Regions from separate parts of the Microbispora sp. H10949 genome, predicted to be linked through region 1. Evidence: riboswitches for the same ligand, from Rfam matches in the RefSeq annotation. Region 1 holds a riboswitch; the other holds the start of a gene.

The links. A riboswitch is a leader RNA that binds a small molecule or an ion and turns the genes downstream of it on or off. The one in region 1 is predicted to bind cobalamin.
Region 2: linked by a shared signal. The riboswitch ahead of HHX40_RS09440 (ribonucleoside-diphosphate reductase subunit alpha) and the one ahead of cobN (cobaltochelatase subunit CobN) in region 1 are both predicted to bind cobalamin.

What each region holds. Positions count from the first base shown of each region.
Region 1 covers NZ_JABBWZ010000009.1:47,465-54,089, reverse strand. Annotated here, with positions in the region: gene HHX40_RS23270 (precorrin-8X methylmutase) at 1-469, opposite strand, end outside; gene cobG (precorrin-3B synthase) at 548-1,765, opposite strand; cobalamin riboswitch at 1,844-1,966, shown strand; gene cobN (cobaltochelatase subunit CobN) at 2,020-5,607, shown strand; gene HHX40_RS23255 (cobyrinate a,c-diamide synthase) at 5,565-6,625, opposite strand, start outside.
Region 2 covers NZ_JABBWZ010000003.1:438,957-445,581, forward strand. Annotated here, with positions in the region: partial or broken gene HHX40_RS37595 (IS481 family transposase) at 488-592, shown strand; gene HHX40_RS09425 (hypothetical protein) at 759-1,034, shown strand; gene glmS (glutamine--fructose-6-phosphate transaminase (isomerizing)) at 1,043-2,860, shown strand; gene HHX40_RS09435 (Bug family tripartite tricarboxylate transporter substrate binding protein) at 3,068-4,030, shown strand; cobalamin riboswitch at 4,076-4,286, shown strand; gene HHX40_RS09440 (ribonucleoside-diphosphate reductase subunit alpha) at 4,418-6,625, shown strand, end outside.

The sequences.
Region 1 (6,625 bases):
CGGGCCGTCCCGCGCCTCCGGCGACCAGTTCGAGCAGCCGGAACAGCGCGGTCGGGGCGTTGCCGACGGCCACGACCGCGCCGTCGAGTCGGTCGAGCCACAGGTCGAGCGCGGCGGCGCTGCGGGTGGTGCCGAGCCGCTCCGCGAGGGCGGGCACGCGGGGGTCGCCGAGCGTGCAGACGACCTCGTTGCCGGCGGGCAGGCGCTTCCTGGTGATGCCGGAGGCGACCATCCGCGCGTCGCACAGCACGGGCGCACCCGCCAGCAGCGCGGTGCGCGCCTTCTCGACCACGCCGGGGGAGTAGCCGAGGTCGCCGACGAGGTCGGTCATGCCGCACGCATGGATCATGCGGACCGCGACCCGGGCGACGTCGGCGGGCAGCCCTGACAGGTCGGCCTCGGCCCTGATGGTCGCGAACGACCGCCGGTAGATCTCCGCTCCGTCGCGGACGTAGTCGTGCTCGGGCACGGACACCTCTGTTCGTGGATGGCGGACGGTGGATGGAGCGGGCGGTGGATGCACGGACTGGACGGACTGGACGGACGGTCAACGGCGGACGTCGTAGCCGCCGGTCGTGGCGACCACGTCGGTGACCCGGCCCCTCGGGCGGCCGCAGCGGCGTTCGCAGCCCGCCCAGTGGATCAGGCCGGCGTCGAGCGGTTCGGCACCCGGTGGCCGGAGACCCGGCGGCCCGACAACCGGTGGTTCGGGCACGCCGGACTCCGCCCAGCGCACCGCGTCCGCCTGGACGTCGGCCAGCGCCTTCCCGCAGCCGGGCCGCCCGGTGCAGGCCGACAGTCTGGCGTACGGCGAGGCGGGGTCGATCACCAGCCCCGCCCCGGCGAGCGCCTCGGTCACCGGCCCGACCGCCTCGGGCGCGAGGTCGGGCAGCACGACCGTACGCCACGGCGTCAGCCGCACCTCACCGGCGGCCAGATCGGCGAGCAGGCCGGCCTGGCCGGCGGTCAGCCTGCCGAGGGGGACGATCACGTCGAGCGCCACCCGGCCGTCCACCTGCGCGGACGGGCCGCCCCTGCGCGGCGTGGCGGGCGTCACCGGCACGGGGGGCAGGACAGCGAGCCGACGGGGGAGCCGGCCGGGGAGGCGGGCGGCGATCGTCGCGGGTCCGCCGGGGAGTTCGGCCACCCGCCAGGCGTCCCCGCGCACCTCCTGGAACTCCTCGGCCGCGGCGAGCGCGACGGAGACGGCGTCGTCGGCGGTCACCGACCCGACCGGCTCCCCCGCGAGCAGCAGGGTCAGGCCGCCGCCGGGCTGGGAGACGGGGTGCGCGGCGAGGGTCACGTCCGCCCCGAGCCCGAGGACGTCACCCGTTCCGTCGTCGAGCGCGAACAGGAACCGGCCGGGCAGCTGAGCCAGGGCGGCGCGGCCGCACAGGGCCGCGTCGAGGTCCGCCACCAGGGGCCGCACGTCCAGGAGGGCCGTCGCCGAACGGCCGCTGAGCGGCGAGGCGACGATGTTGCGCACGCGCTCGTGGGTCGCGGACGGCAGCAGTCCGGCGGCGGCCATCCGCGCGGCGAACGCCGGTGGGTCGGCCAGCCCGCGCACCTGCACGTTGGCCCGTGACGTCAGTTCGACGACCCCGGCGCCCAGCTCGCGGGCGCAGGCGGCCAGTTCGCGCAGGGCGCCGGCGGCCAGCCCGCCGCCGGGCACGCGGACGCGGGCCAGCGCCCCGTCCGCCGCCGCGTGCACCTGGAGCGCGCCGGGACACGCGTCCTGGGCGGCGCGCCCAGAAAAGCCACCCATGACCACGAACAGGATGCTAACGCCAGTTTTCTGACACGACCTCCGTCACGTAGGGTCTGCGGTGAGCGATGGCAAGCGGAGGAAGCCGGTGTGAATCCGGCGCGGTCCCGCCACTGTGACCGGGGAGCGAACCCCACCACACGGCCACTGTCGGAAGACGGGAAGGCCGGGGTGAGCGTCGATCCGGGAGCCAGGAGACTCCTGCCGTCGCGCCGCCACGACCCGGGGCGAGGACCCCGAGGGAGGACCTTGCCGTGCGCACAGACGCGTCCGCCGCGCAGCCCGTCGTCGTCCTGTTGTCCACGTCGGACACCGACCTGTTGAGCGCCCGCGCGAGTGGGGCCGCGTACCGGCTGGGCAACCCGGCGCGGCTGACCGTGGACGACCTGCCCGCGCTGGTCGAGGGCGCCGGCCTCGTGGTCGTCCGGCTGCTCGGCGGCCGGCGTGCCTGGGAGGACGGGCTGGACGCGCTGCTCGCGGGGCCGTGCCCGGTGGTCGTCCTCGGCGGCGAGCAGGCCCCGGACGCCGAACTCATGGAGCTGTCCACGGTGAGCGGCGGCGTCTGCGCCGAGGCCCACGCCTACCTCGCGTACGGAGGGCCCGCCAACCTGGCCGAGCTGCACGCGTTCCTGTCGGACACGGTCCTGCTGACCGGGCGCGGCTTCGCGGGCCCGGCGCCCACACCGAGCTGGGGGGTCCTCGAACGCGAGGGCCGCCCCGGCGACGGGCCGGTGATCGGGGTGCTCTACTACCGGGCGCACCACATGGCGGGCAACACGGGCTTCGTCGCCGCCCTCTGCGACGCGATCGAGGACGCGGGCGGCCGGGCGCTGCCGGTCTTCTGCTCCTCGCTGCGCACCGCGGAGCCGGATCTGCTCGACGTGCTGGGCGGCGCGGACGCCCTGGTGGTGACCGTGCTCGCGGCGGGCGGGGCACGGCCCGCGACGGCGTCGGCCGGCGGCGACGACGCGGCCTGGGACGTCGGCGCGCTCGCCGCACTCGACGTGCCGATCCTGCAGGGCCTGTGCCTGACGACGAGCCGCGCCGAGTGGGAGGACAACGACGACGGGCTGTCCCCGCTGGACGCCGCCTCGCAGGTCGCGATCCCCGAGTTCGACGGGCGGATCATCACGGTGCCGTTCTCGTTCAAGGAGATCGACGACGACGGCCTGACCGTCTACGTCGCCGACCCCGAACGCGCGGCCCGGGTCGCGGGCATCGCCGTACGCCACGGGCTGCTGCGCCACGTGCCCCCGGCGGACAAGAGGCTCGTCGTGATGCTGTCGGCGTACCCGACGAAGAACTCCCGGGTCGGCAACGCCGTCGGCCTGGACACCCCGGCCAGCACGGTCGGGCTGCTGGCCCGGCTGGCCGAGGAGGGCTACGACCTCGGCGGCGGCTTCCCGGGCCAGGCCGAGCAGGACGGCGACGCGCTGATCCACGCCCTGATCGCCGCGGGCGGCCAGGACCAGGACTGGCTCACCGAGGAACAGCTCGCCGCCAACCCGGTGCGCATCCCCGCCGCCGCCTACCGCGCCTGGTACGACACCCTCCCCGCCGGCCTGCGCGCCGACATGGAACGCCACTGGGGCGCGCCGCCCGGCGAGCTGTTCGTCCACGAGGGCGACATCGTGCTCGCCGCGCTGCGGTCGGGCAACGTCGTGGTGATGGTCCAGCCTCCACGCGGCTTCGGGGAGAACCCGATCGCGATCTACCACAACCCCGACCTGCCGCCGAGCCACCACTACCTGGCGGCCTACCGGTGGTTGTCGGCCGAATTCGGCGCGCACGCCATGGTCCACGTCGGCAAGCACGGCAACCTGGAGTGGCTGCCCGGCAAGTCGGCGGGCATGTCGGCCAGCTGCGGCACCGACGCGGCGATCGGCGACCTGCCGCTGGTCTATCCGTTCCTGGTGAACGACCCCGGCGAGGGCACCCAGGCCAAGCGCCGCGCGCACGCGGTTCTCGTGGACCACCTGGTGCCGCCGATGGCGAGGGCCGAGACGTACGGCGACATCGCCCGCCTTGAGCAGCTGCTCGACGAGCACGCGACGATCGCGGCCATGGACCCGGCGAAGCTGCCCGCGATCCGCGCCCAGATCTGGACCCTCATCCAGGCCGCCCGCCTCGACCACGACCTCGGCCTGTCCGAGCGCCCGCACGACGCCGAGTTCGACGACTTCATCCTGCACGTGGACGGCTGGCTGTGCGAGGTCAAGGACGCCCAGATCCGCGACGGCCTGCACGTCCTCGGCGCGGCCCCGGCCGGTGAGGCCCGGGTGAACCTGGTGCTGGCCATGCTGCGCGCCCGCCAGATGTGGGCGGGCCGCGAGACCCTGCCCGGCCTGCGCGAGGCGCTCGGCCTGACCGAGGACGGCAGCGCCGCGACCGCGTCCGTGGACCGCGTCGAGGCCGAGGCCCGCGCCCTCGTCACCGCCATGGAGCGGCTCGGCTGGGACCCGGCCGCCGTCGCCGACGTCACGGATGACCCGGAGGTCGGGCGGGTGCTGACGTTCGCGGCGACCGAGGTGGTGCCGCGGCTCGCGCGTACCACCGACGAACTCGACCACGTGCTGCACGCGCTCGCCGGGGGCTACGTCCCCGCCGGGCCGTCGGGGTCGCCGCTGCGCGGGCTGATCAACGTGCTGCCGACCGGCCGCAACTTCTACTCCGTCGACCCGCGTGCCGTGCCGAGCCGCCTCGCCTGGGAGACCGGGCAGGCCATGGCCGACTCGCTGCTCGCCCGCTACCGCGTGGAGACGGGCGAGTGGCCGCGCTCGGTCGGGCTGTCGGTGTGGGGGACCAGCGCCATGCGCACCGCCGGCGACGACATCGCCGAGGTGCTCGCCCTGCTCGGCGTGCGGCCCGTCTGGGACGAGGCGTCGCGGCGCGTCACCACGCTCGAACCCGTGCCCCTGGACGAGCTGGGCCGCCCGCGCGTGGACGTGACGGTGCGCATCAGCGGGTTCTTCCGGGACGCGTTCCCGCACGTGGTGGCGATGCTCGACGACGCCGTCCGGCTCGTCGCCGGGCTCGGCGAGAGCCCCGAGGACAACTACGTGCGCGCCCACGTGGACGCCGACCGGGCCGCGCACGGCGACGCCAGGCGTGCGACGCTGCGCGTGTTCGGGTCGCGTCCCGGCGCGTACGGCGCGGGCCTGCTGCCGCTCATCGACAGCGGCAACTGGCGTGACGACGCCGACCTCGCCGAGGTGTACGCCGTCTGGGGCGGCTACGCCTACGGCCGCGACCTCGACGGCGCGCCCGCCCGCGAGGACATGGAGAACGCCTACCGCCGCATCGCCGTCGCCGCCAAGAACGTGGACACCCGCGAACACGACATCGCCGACTCCGACGACTACTTCCAGTACCACGGCGGCATGATCGCGACCGTACGCGCGCTGACGGGCCGCGCGCCCGCCGCGTACGTGGGCGACAGCACCCGCCCCGACGCCGTCCGCACCCGGACCCTGTCGGAGGAGACCGCGCGGATCTTCCGCGCCCGGGTCGTCAACCCCAACTGGCTCGCCGCCATGCGCCGCCACGGTTACAAGGGCGCGTTCGAGCTGGCGGCGACCGTGGACTACCTGTTCGGCTACGACGCCACGACCGGCGTCGTCGCCGACTGGATGTACGACACGCTCGCCTCGACGTACGTGCTCGACCCGGTCAACCGCGACTTCATGGCCAAGTCGAACCCGTGGGCGCTGCACGGCATCGCGCAGCGCCTGCTGGAGGCCGCCGAGCGGCGCATGTGGGAGCACCCGGACCCGGAGGTGCTCGCCGGGCTGCGCGACGCCTATCTCGCGATCGAGGGCGACCTTGAGGAGGGCTCCGCGTAGGCGAGCAGCCGGCGGGCGAGTTGCGGGGCGCCCGCCCAGTGCAGGTGCAGGTACGACGCGGTGAGCCGGGCGTCGCCGGCCCCGTCGGCGCCGCCACGCCACCGGAAGACCGGCTGCCCGCCGCCGGTGACCGTGGTGCGGTGGAACTCGTGGCCCCTGAACCGCTCGCCCTGCCGGGTCAGCAGCGTGTCGCGCACGGCCACCGCGTCGCGGTAGCCCAGCGCCAGCCGGCCGGTCATGTGCGCGACGCCCGGCACCCGGCCGCACATGGGGCGGCCGTCCAGCTCCTCGCACAGGTAGAGCAGCCCCGCGCACTCGGCCGCCACCGCGCCCGGGAACGCGGCGACCTCGGCGCGCAGGGGCTCGTTGGCCGACAGCTCGGCCGCGTACATCTCGGGGAAGCCGCCCCCCACGACCAGCGCGGAGGCGCCCTCGGGCAGGGACTCGTCGCGTACCGGGTCGAACACCGCGACCTGCGCTCCGGCGGCGGTGAGCATCTCGGCGTGCTCGGCGTACCCGAACGTGAACGCGGCGCCGCCCGCGACCGCCACCACCCGCCGCGCCCCGGGCTCCCGGCCGTCCGACGGGTCCCACGGCTCGCCGGTGAGCGGCGCCGCGGTCCCGGCGAGCCGTACGAGACCGTCCAGGTCGCACGAGCCCGCCACGAGCGCGCCGAGCCGGTCCACCGCCGTCACGGCGGCGGGCAGCCGCTCGGCCGCCGGGACCAGCCCGAGATGGCGGGACGGCGTCACCACGTCGTCGTCACGGTGGACCGCCCCCAGCACCGGAACCCCGGTCTCCTCCAGCGCCGCCCGGCACAGCTCCTCGTGCCGCGCCGACCCGAGGCGGTTCAGCACCACGCCCGCCACCCGCACCCGCGAGTCGAACGTCGCGAAGCCGTGGACCAGCGCCGCCACCGACCTGCTCTGCCTGCCCGCGTCCACGACGAGCACCACGGGGGCACCCAGCAGCCGCGCCACGTGCGCGGTCGAGGCGAAGTCGCCGTCGCCGCGCCCGT
Region 2 (6,625 bases), on a different contig from region 1:
TTGAGTGTCCCGCTCCCCCTACGCGACGTGCCTGTGACAGCAATTCCTCGATAGGTACTTTTCGGGCATGGGTTGATCAGTTGACCGAGCGTGACAGGATCATCTTGAACAAGTTCGGCCTCTCTCTGGACTCTCTTCGCGCCATCGCGAAGGAGGGCCGGATATATGGCCTCATCCAGCAAGCGTCACCGCAAATTGTCCGACGATTCAAGAAGAATCAGAATGTGCGATCGCTGTGGATCGTTGACATGTGGCCATGTCGCAAAAAGGAACCCTGTCCTTGAGCTGTCCTGGTCGCGCGTACGGTCCACCCGGGGGTGGTTGTCATGAGTGACGGACGGGGAGTGGGGGAGTTGTAGTCGGCATATGGCGGTCGTCCGCCCGCAGGAATCAGGAGCGGATGATGTCACGGTTGCAGATGGCGGGACAGGTGTACTGCCTGCCCGGTGCGTCTGTTGTGGATTGCGCCGTGTGCACGCCAACCAGAATGGCCCTCATACCCAACGACAACGCGCCGCTGACCGAACTCGCACGCCTGGGCGTGGCCCGCTGTGTCGTCGATAACGGCTGGCCGCTGCACAGGGCGGCCGAACTTCCAGGTCGCGGGTCCGGCGCGCAGGGACGAGGAAGGTGTGCTCTACGGCTCTTCTAGCAAGACGCCGTACCACCCGGCGCGGGCGAGCTTTGAGACTGATCCTGCCCGAAAACGGGCAAGAAACTTGTTAGTCGGCATCCGCGCTGCGTTAGGGTCCTGCTCTGTGTCCACGGCACGGCATCCCTTCGAGGATCTGATCGGCCATCTCACCCGGACCACCTCGCTGGGTCCGGGTGAGGCGGCCCGCGTGGTGGCCGACGTCCTGGCGTACTTCGGCGAGCCCGCGGAAGAGTACGTGCGGCGCCGCCACGGCGAACTCAAGTCGAGGGGGCTGACCAACGACCAGATCTTCCCCAGGATCTCCGCCGAGCTCGCGGGAAGGCGTGTCGCGGCACCGGAGCTGACCCTGCGCCAGCTCCGGAGGATCGTTTACGGATAGGAGCGGTTATGTGCGGAATCGTCGCTTACGTCGGGCCGAAGGATGCGGCGCCCATCCTGCTCGAAGGTCTCCAGCGGCTGGAGTACCGGGGCTACGACTCGGCAGGCCTCGCCGTCGTGAACTCCAGGAGTCTCAAGACGCGCAAGGTCAAGGGCCGGGTCGCCGACCTGGCGGCGGCGGTGCCCGCGAAGTTCAAGGGCACGATCGGGATCGGGCACACCCGGTGGGCCACCCACGGCGCGCCCAGTGACGTGAACGCGCACCCGCACCTCGACCAGGAGCAGCGGATCGCCGTCGTGCACAACGGCATCATCGAGAACGCCGACGAGCTGCGCCGCCGCCTGGAGGGCGAGGGCGTGAAGTTCGAGAGCGAGACCGACAGCGAGGTGCTCTCCCACCTCGTCGGGCGGATGGTCAAGGAGACCGACTCGCTGCGGGAGGCCGTGCTGCGGGCGCTGAAGAGCGTCGTCGGGACGTACGGCATCGCCGTCGTCGACGCGCAGCGCCCCGGCGAGATCGTGGTCGCCCGCAATGGCAGCCCGATCGTCCTCGGCCTCGGCGAGAAGGAGATGTTCGCCGCCTCCGACGTCGCCGCGCTCATCCGCTACACCCGGCAGGTCGTCCACCTGGAGGACGGCGAGCTCGCGGTCATCAAGGCCGACGGGTTCAACACGTTCACCAGCGACGCCCGGGAGACCGCCAAGGAGCCGTTCACGGTCGACTGGGACGCCGGCCACTACGACAACGGCGGCTACGAGCACTACCTGCTCAAGGAGATCTCCGAGCAGCCCGACACGGTCGCCCGCACCCTGCGCGGCCGCATCGACGACCGGTTCCACATCGCCCACCTCGGCGGCCTCAACATGGACGCCCGCGAGACCCGGTCCTTCCGCCGCGTGAAGATCATCGGCTGCGGGTCCGCGTACTACTCCGGGCAGATCGGCGCGCAGCTCATCGAGGAGCTGGCCCGCATCCCCGCCGACGCCGAGCCGGCCTCGGAGTTCCGCTACCGCAGCCCGGTCGTCGAGCCTGACACGCTGTACGTCGCCATCAGCCAGTCGGGCGAGACGTACGACACGCTCGCCGCCGTGCAGGAGCTCAAGCGCAAGGGCGGCCGGGTGCTCGGCATCGTCAACACGGTCGGCAGCGCCATCGCACGGGAGACAGACGGCGGCATCTACCTGCACGCCGGGCCCGAGGTCTCGGTGGCCTCCACCAAGGCGTTCACCTCCACCGCCGTGGCGTTCGCGCTGCTCGCCCTGCACCTCGGCCGCGTACGGGACCTGTCGCCGGCCGACGGCCGCAGGATCTGCGACGGCCTGCGGCGGCTGCCCGAGCAGATCAAGGAGATCCTCACCCTGGAGGACCGGATCAGGGAGCTGGCCAAGAAGTACGCCGACGCGCCGGGCATGATGTTCGTCGGCCGGGTCCGCGGCTACCCCGTGGCCCGCGAGGGCGCCCAGAAGCTCAAGGAGATCTCCTACGTCCACGCGGAGGCGTACCCGGCGAGCGAGCTCAAGCACGGCCCGCTGGCGCTGATCAGCCCCGAGCTGCCGACCGTCGCGGTCGTGCCGGACGACGAACTGCTGGACAAGAACCTCACCACGCTCGGCGAGATCCGGGCGAGGCACGGCCGCATCCTCATGGTCGGCCACCGCACCTCCGAGGCGGCCGACGACTGCATCGTGGTGCCCAGGAACGAGGTGGAGCTGGACCCCATCCTGCTCACGATCCCGCTCCAGCTGTTCGCCTACCACGCGGCCGTCGCCCTCGGCCGCGACGTCGACCGCCCCCGCAACCTCGCCAAGAGCGTGACGGTCGAGTAGCTCCGCCACGTCCCGTCCGGCTCGCGTCGCGGACGCGTGCCGGACGGTGCGCATCTGTCACCGCGCCCTCCGATCGGCACCGACGACATGAGCGCCGCGCCCGCCCACCCGCCGATCGCCACATCCGTAACGTCCGTTATGTCCTGAGATGGGGTGGTTGCTCATAGTCTGTCCGCATAAGGGGCTCTTCGGGGGGAGGGTGCCGGCATGCGACGCCGTACGGTTCTCGCACTGGGGGTCCTGGCCCTGGCGGGCGGATGCGGCACCCCGGCGCCTCCGTACCTCGGGGAGATCTCCCTCCTCGTCCCCGGCCCGCCGGAGTGCTGGGGGGACGGCGTCGCCCGGAGCCTGAAGTCCCTCATCGAGGCCCGCCGCTGGGCCGGCAGAGTGCTGGTCACGCGGGACGCCGGGGGCGGCGGCGCGTCGGCCGTCGGACGCTTCGCCGTCGGACGGCCGGACCGGCTGATGGTCGCCGACCCCCTCCTGCTGGCCGACTGCGCGCTCGGTCGCGCGCCCGATGAGGCGGGGCCGTTCGCCGCCCGGACCGTGCCGCTGGCCAGGCTGGCGGGGGAGTGGCAGGTGCTGGTGGCCTCCCCCGATTCGGGTTACCGCACGTTCGAGCAGGTCGCGGCGGCCCTGCTGCGCACCCCCGAGCGGGTGAAGGTGGCGGGCGGGCCCGACCGCGGGCCCGGCCACCTGCTGCTCGGCCTGACCGCCCGGGGCCTCGGGGCCGATCCGCGGCCGGCGGCGTACGAGGCCTTCGACAGCCCCGCGCGGGCCGTCGCGGCGGTGGCCGAGGGGACGACCGCGCTCGCCTTCGGCGGGCGCGGCGACGTCGCCGCCCACGTCAGGGCCGGGCGGCTGCGCCCGCTCGCCGTCTCCGCTCCCGAGCGCCTGCCCGGCCTGGACGCGCCCACGCTGACCGAGTCGGGGGTGCGGGTGGCGTACGCGAACTGGACCGGCCTGCTCGCCCCCCTCGGGGTGGCGGCCCGCGAGCGCGACGCGCTGATCGGCCTGTGCCGGGCCGTCGCGGACTCGCCCGCCTGGCTCCGCCTGTGCGAGCGCAACGGCTGGACGCCGATGTGGCTCGCCGGCGAGGAGTTCCGGCAGTGGCTCACGGGCGAGGCGCGTCGTACGGCCCTGCTTCTCGATGATCTCGGAATCCGGTGACCAACACAACTTGTAGGGCCGCTTGCGAGATCGCCCACTAGATGTAGGATCCATCGCGTCGCTGGTTCACCTCGGTGAGGCAAGAGGGAACCCGGTGGGAATCCGGGGCTGCCCCGCAGCGGTGAGCGGGAACGACCGCCGTCACAGAGCACTGGTGCGTGAGCGCACCGGGAAGCGACGGCCAGTAGGTCCGGCGGGCGTGTGTCCCGCCGGTCGCCCGCGAGCCCGAAGACCTGCCCGCGACCGCGCGCGGAGTCACCGCGCGTGCCCGCGCCGTGCCCCGAGGGAGGGTCCGCCGCCCGCAGGCCGTGCCGTCGCACGCGTGCGCCGCGGCGTCCCCTCCCCTCCGGCCGGCCGGGTCAGGAGACGAGGAGGAGAGGGCGACCGATGACGATCACCGACCCGGTCTCCGCGCCCGCGCGCCCCGCCACGGGGCCGCGCGGCGCGGAGGAGACCGCGGACGTCTGGCGGGCCATCGAGGAGGCGGCGGCGGGGGTCGTCGCGGACCCGGACAACTCCCGGCGGGCGGCGCGGCTGCTCGCCCGGGTCATCGAGGAGGAGACGGCGGGCCAGGGGGTGCGCGCCTTCTCCGAGTCGGTCGCGGCCGCCCACGCGGCCGGGCTGCTGGGCGACGCCGTCGCCGCGTTCGTGGCCGACGAGGCCGAAGCGCTGGACGCGCTGATCGACCCGGCGGCCGACGACCGGTTCGAGTACTTCGGGCTGCGCACGGTCTACGACCGCTACCTGCTGCGGCATCCGGTCACGCGGCGGGTGCTCGAACGCCCGCAGCACTTCCTGCTGCGCGTGGCCTGCGGCCTGTCGGCGAGCGTCGGCGAGGCGGCCGAGCTGTACCGGCTGATGTCCGCGCTCGCCTATCTGCCCAGCTCGCCGACGCTGTTCAACTCCGGGGCGCGCCGCCCGCAGCTGTCGTCGTGCTTCCTGCTCGACTCGCCGCGCGACGAACTGGAGAGCATCTACGAGCGGTACGGCCAGGTGGCGCGGCTGTCGAAGTACTCCGGCGGGATCGGCGTCGCCTGGACCCGAGTGCGCTCGCGCGGGTCGCTGATCCGGGGCACCAACGGCCTGTCCAACGGCATCGTCCCCTGGCTGCGCACGCTCGACGCGTCGGTGGCGGCGGTGAACCAGGGAGGCAGGCGCAAGGGAGCCGCCTGCGTCTACCTGGAGACCTGGCACGCCGACATCGAGGAGTTCCTGGAGCTTCGCGACAACACGGGCGAGGAGTCGCGCCGCACCCACAACCTCAATTTGGCCAACTGGGTGCCCGACGAGTTCATGCGCCGGGTCGAGGCGGACGGCGTGTGGTCGCTGTTCGACCCCAAGGAGACCCCCGAGCTGACCGACCTGTGGGGCGAGGCGTTCGACGCCCGGTATCGCGAACTGGAGGCCTCCGGGCGGTACGTCCGGCAGGTGCCCGCCCGCACCCTCTACGCCCGGATGATGCGCACCCTCGCCCAGACCGGCAACGGCTGGATGACCTTCAAGGACGCCGCCAACCGCGCCTCCAACCAGACCGCGCTGCCGCGCAACGTCATCCACCTGTCCAACCTGTGCACCGAGATCCTGGAGGTCACCAGCGACGGGGAGACCGCCGTGTGCAACCTCGGCTCGGTCAACCTCGCCGCCCACCTGACCCCCGAGGGGGACGCCGTCGACTTCGGCCGGCTGCGCGCCACGGTCCGCACCGCCGTACGGTTCCTCGACCGCACGATCGACCTCGGCTTCTACCCGACCCCCGAGGCGGAGGCGGCCAACGAGCGGTGGCGGCCGGTGGGCCTCGGCGTCATGGGCCTCGCCGACGTCTTCTTCGCGCTGCGCCTGCCGTTCGACTCGCCGGAGGCGCTGGCGCTGTCCACCCGGATCGCCGAGGAGATCGCGCTCGCGGCGTACGGCACCTCGGCCGGCCTGGCCGCCGAACGCGGGCGCCACCCGGCGTACGAGGAGACGCGGGCGGCGGGCGGCGTCCTGCACCCCGACCACTACCCGTGCGCCCCGGCGCACCCGGAGGAGTGGGCGGCGCTGCGCGCGAGGATCGCGGAGACCGGGCTGCGCAACTCCCTGCTGGTCGCGATCGCGCCGACGGCCACGATCGCCTCGATCGCGGGCTGCTACGAGTGCGTCGAGCCGCAGGTGTCCAACGTCTTCAAACGCGAGACGCTGTCGGGGGAGTTCCTCCAGGTCAACCGGTACCTCGTCCGTGACCTCCAGGCCCTCGGGCTGTGGACGCGGGCGATCCGCGACGCGATCAAGCTCCACGACGGCTCGATCCAGGACATCCCCGCGATCCCCGGCGAGCTCAAGGCGCTCTACCGCACCGCCTGGGAGCTGCCGCAGAAGGCGCTCGTCGACCTCGCGGCCGCGCGGCAGCCGTACGTCGACCAGTCGCAGTCGCTCAACCTCTTCATGGCCGCGCCCACGATCGGCAAGCTCTCGTCGATGTACGCCTACGCCTGGCGGTCGGGCCTGAAGACCACCTACTACCTGCGCTCGCGCCCGGCGACCAGGATCGCCCAGACGACCGTGCCGGCCGTCACCCCCGCCGTGCCCGATGAAGGGGCGGTCGCCTGCTCCCTTGAG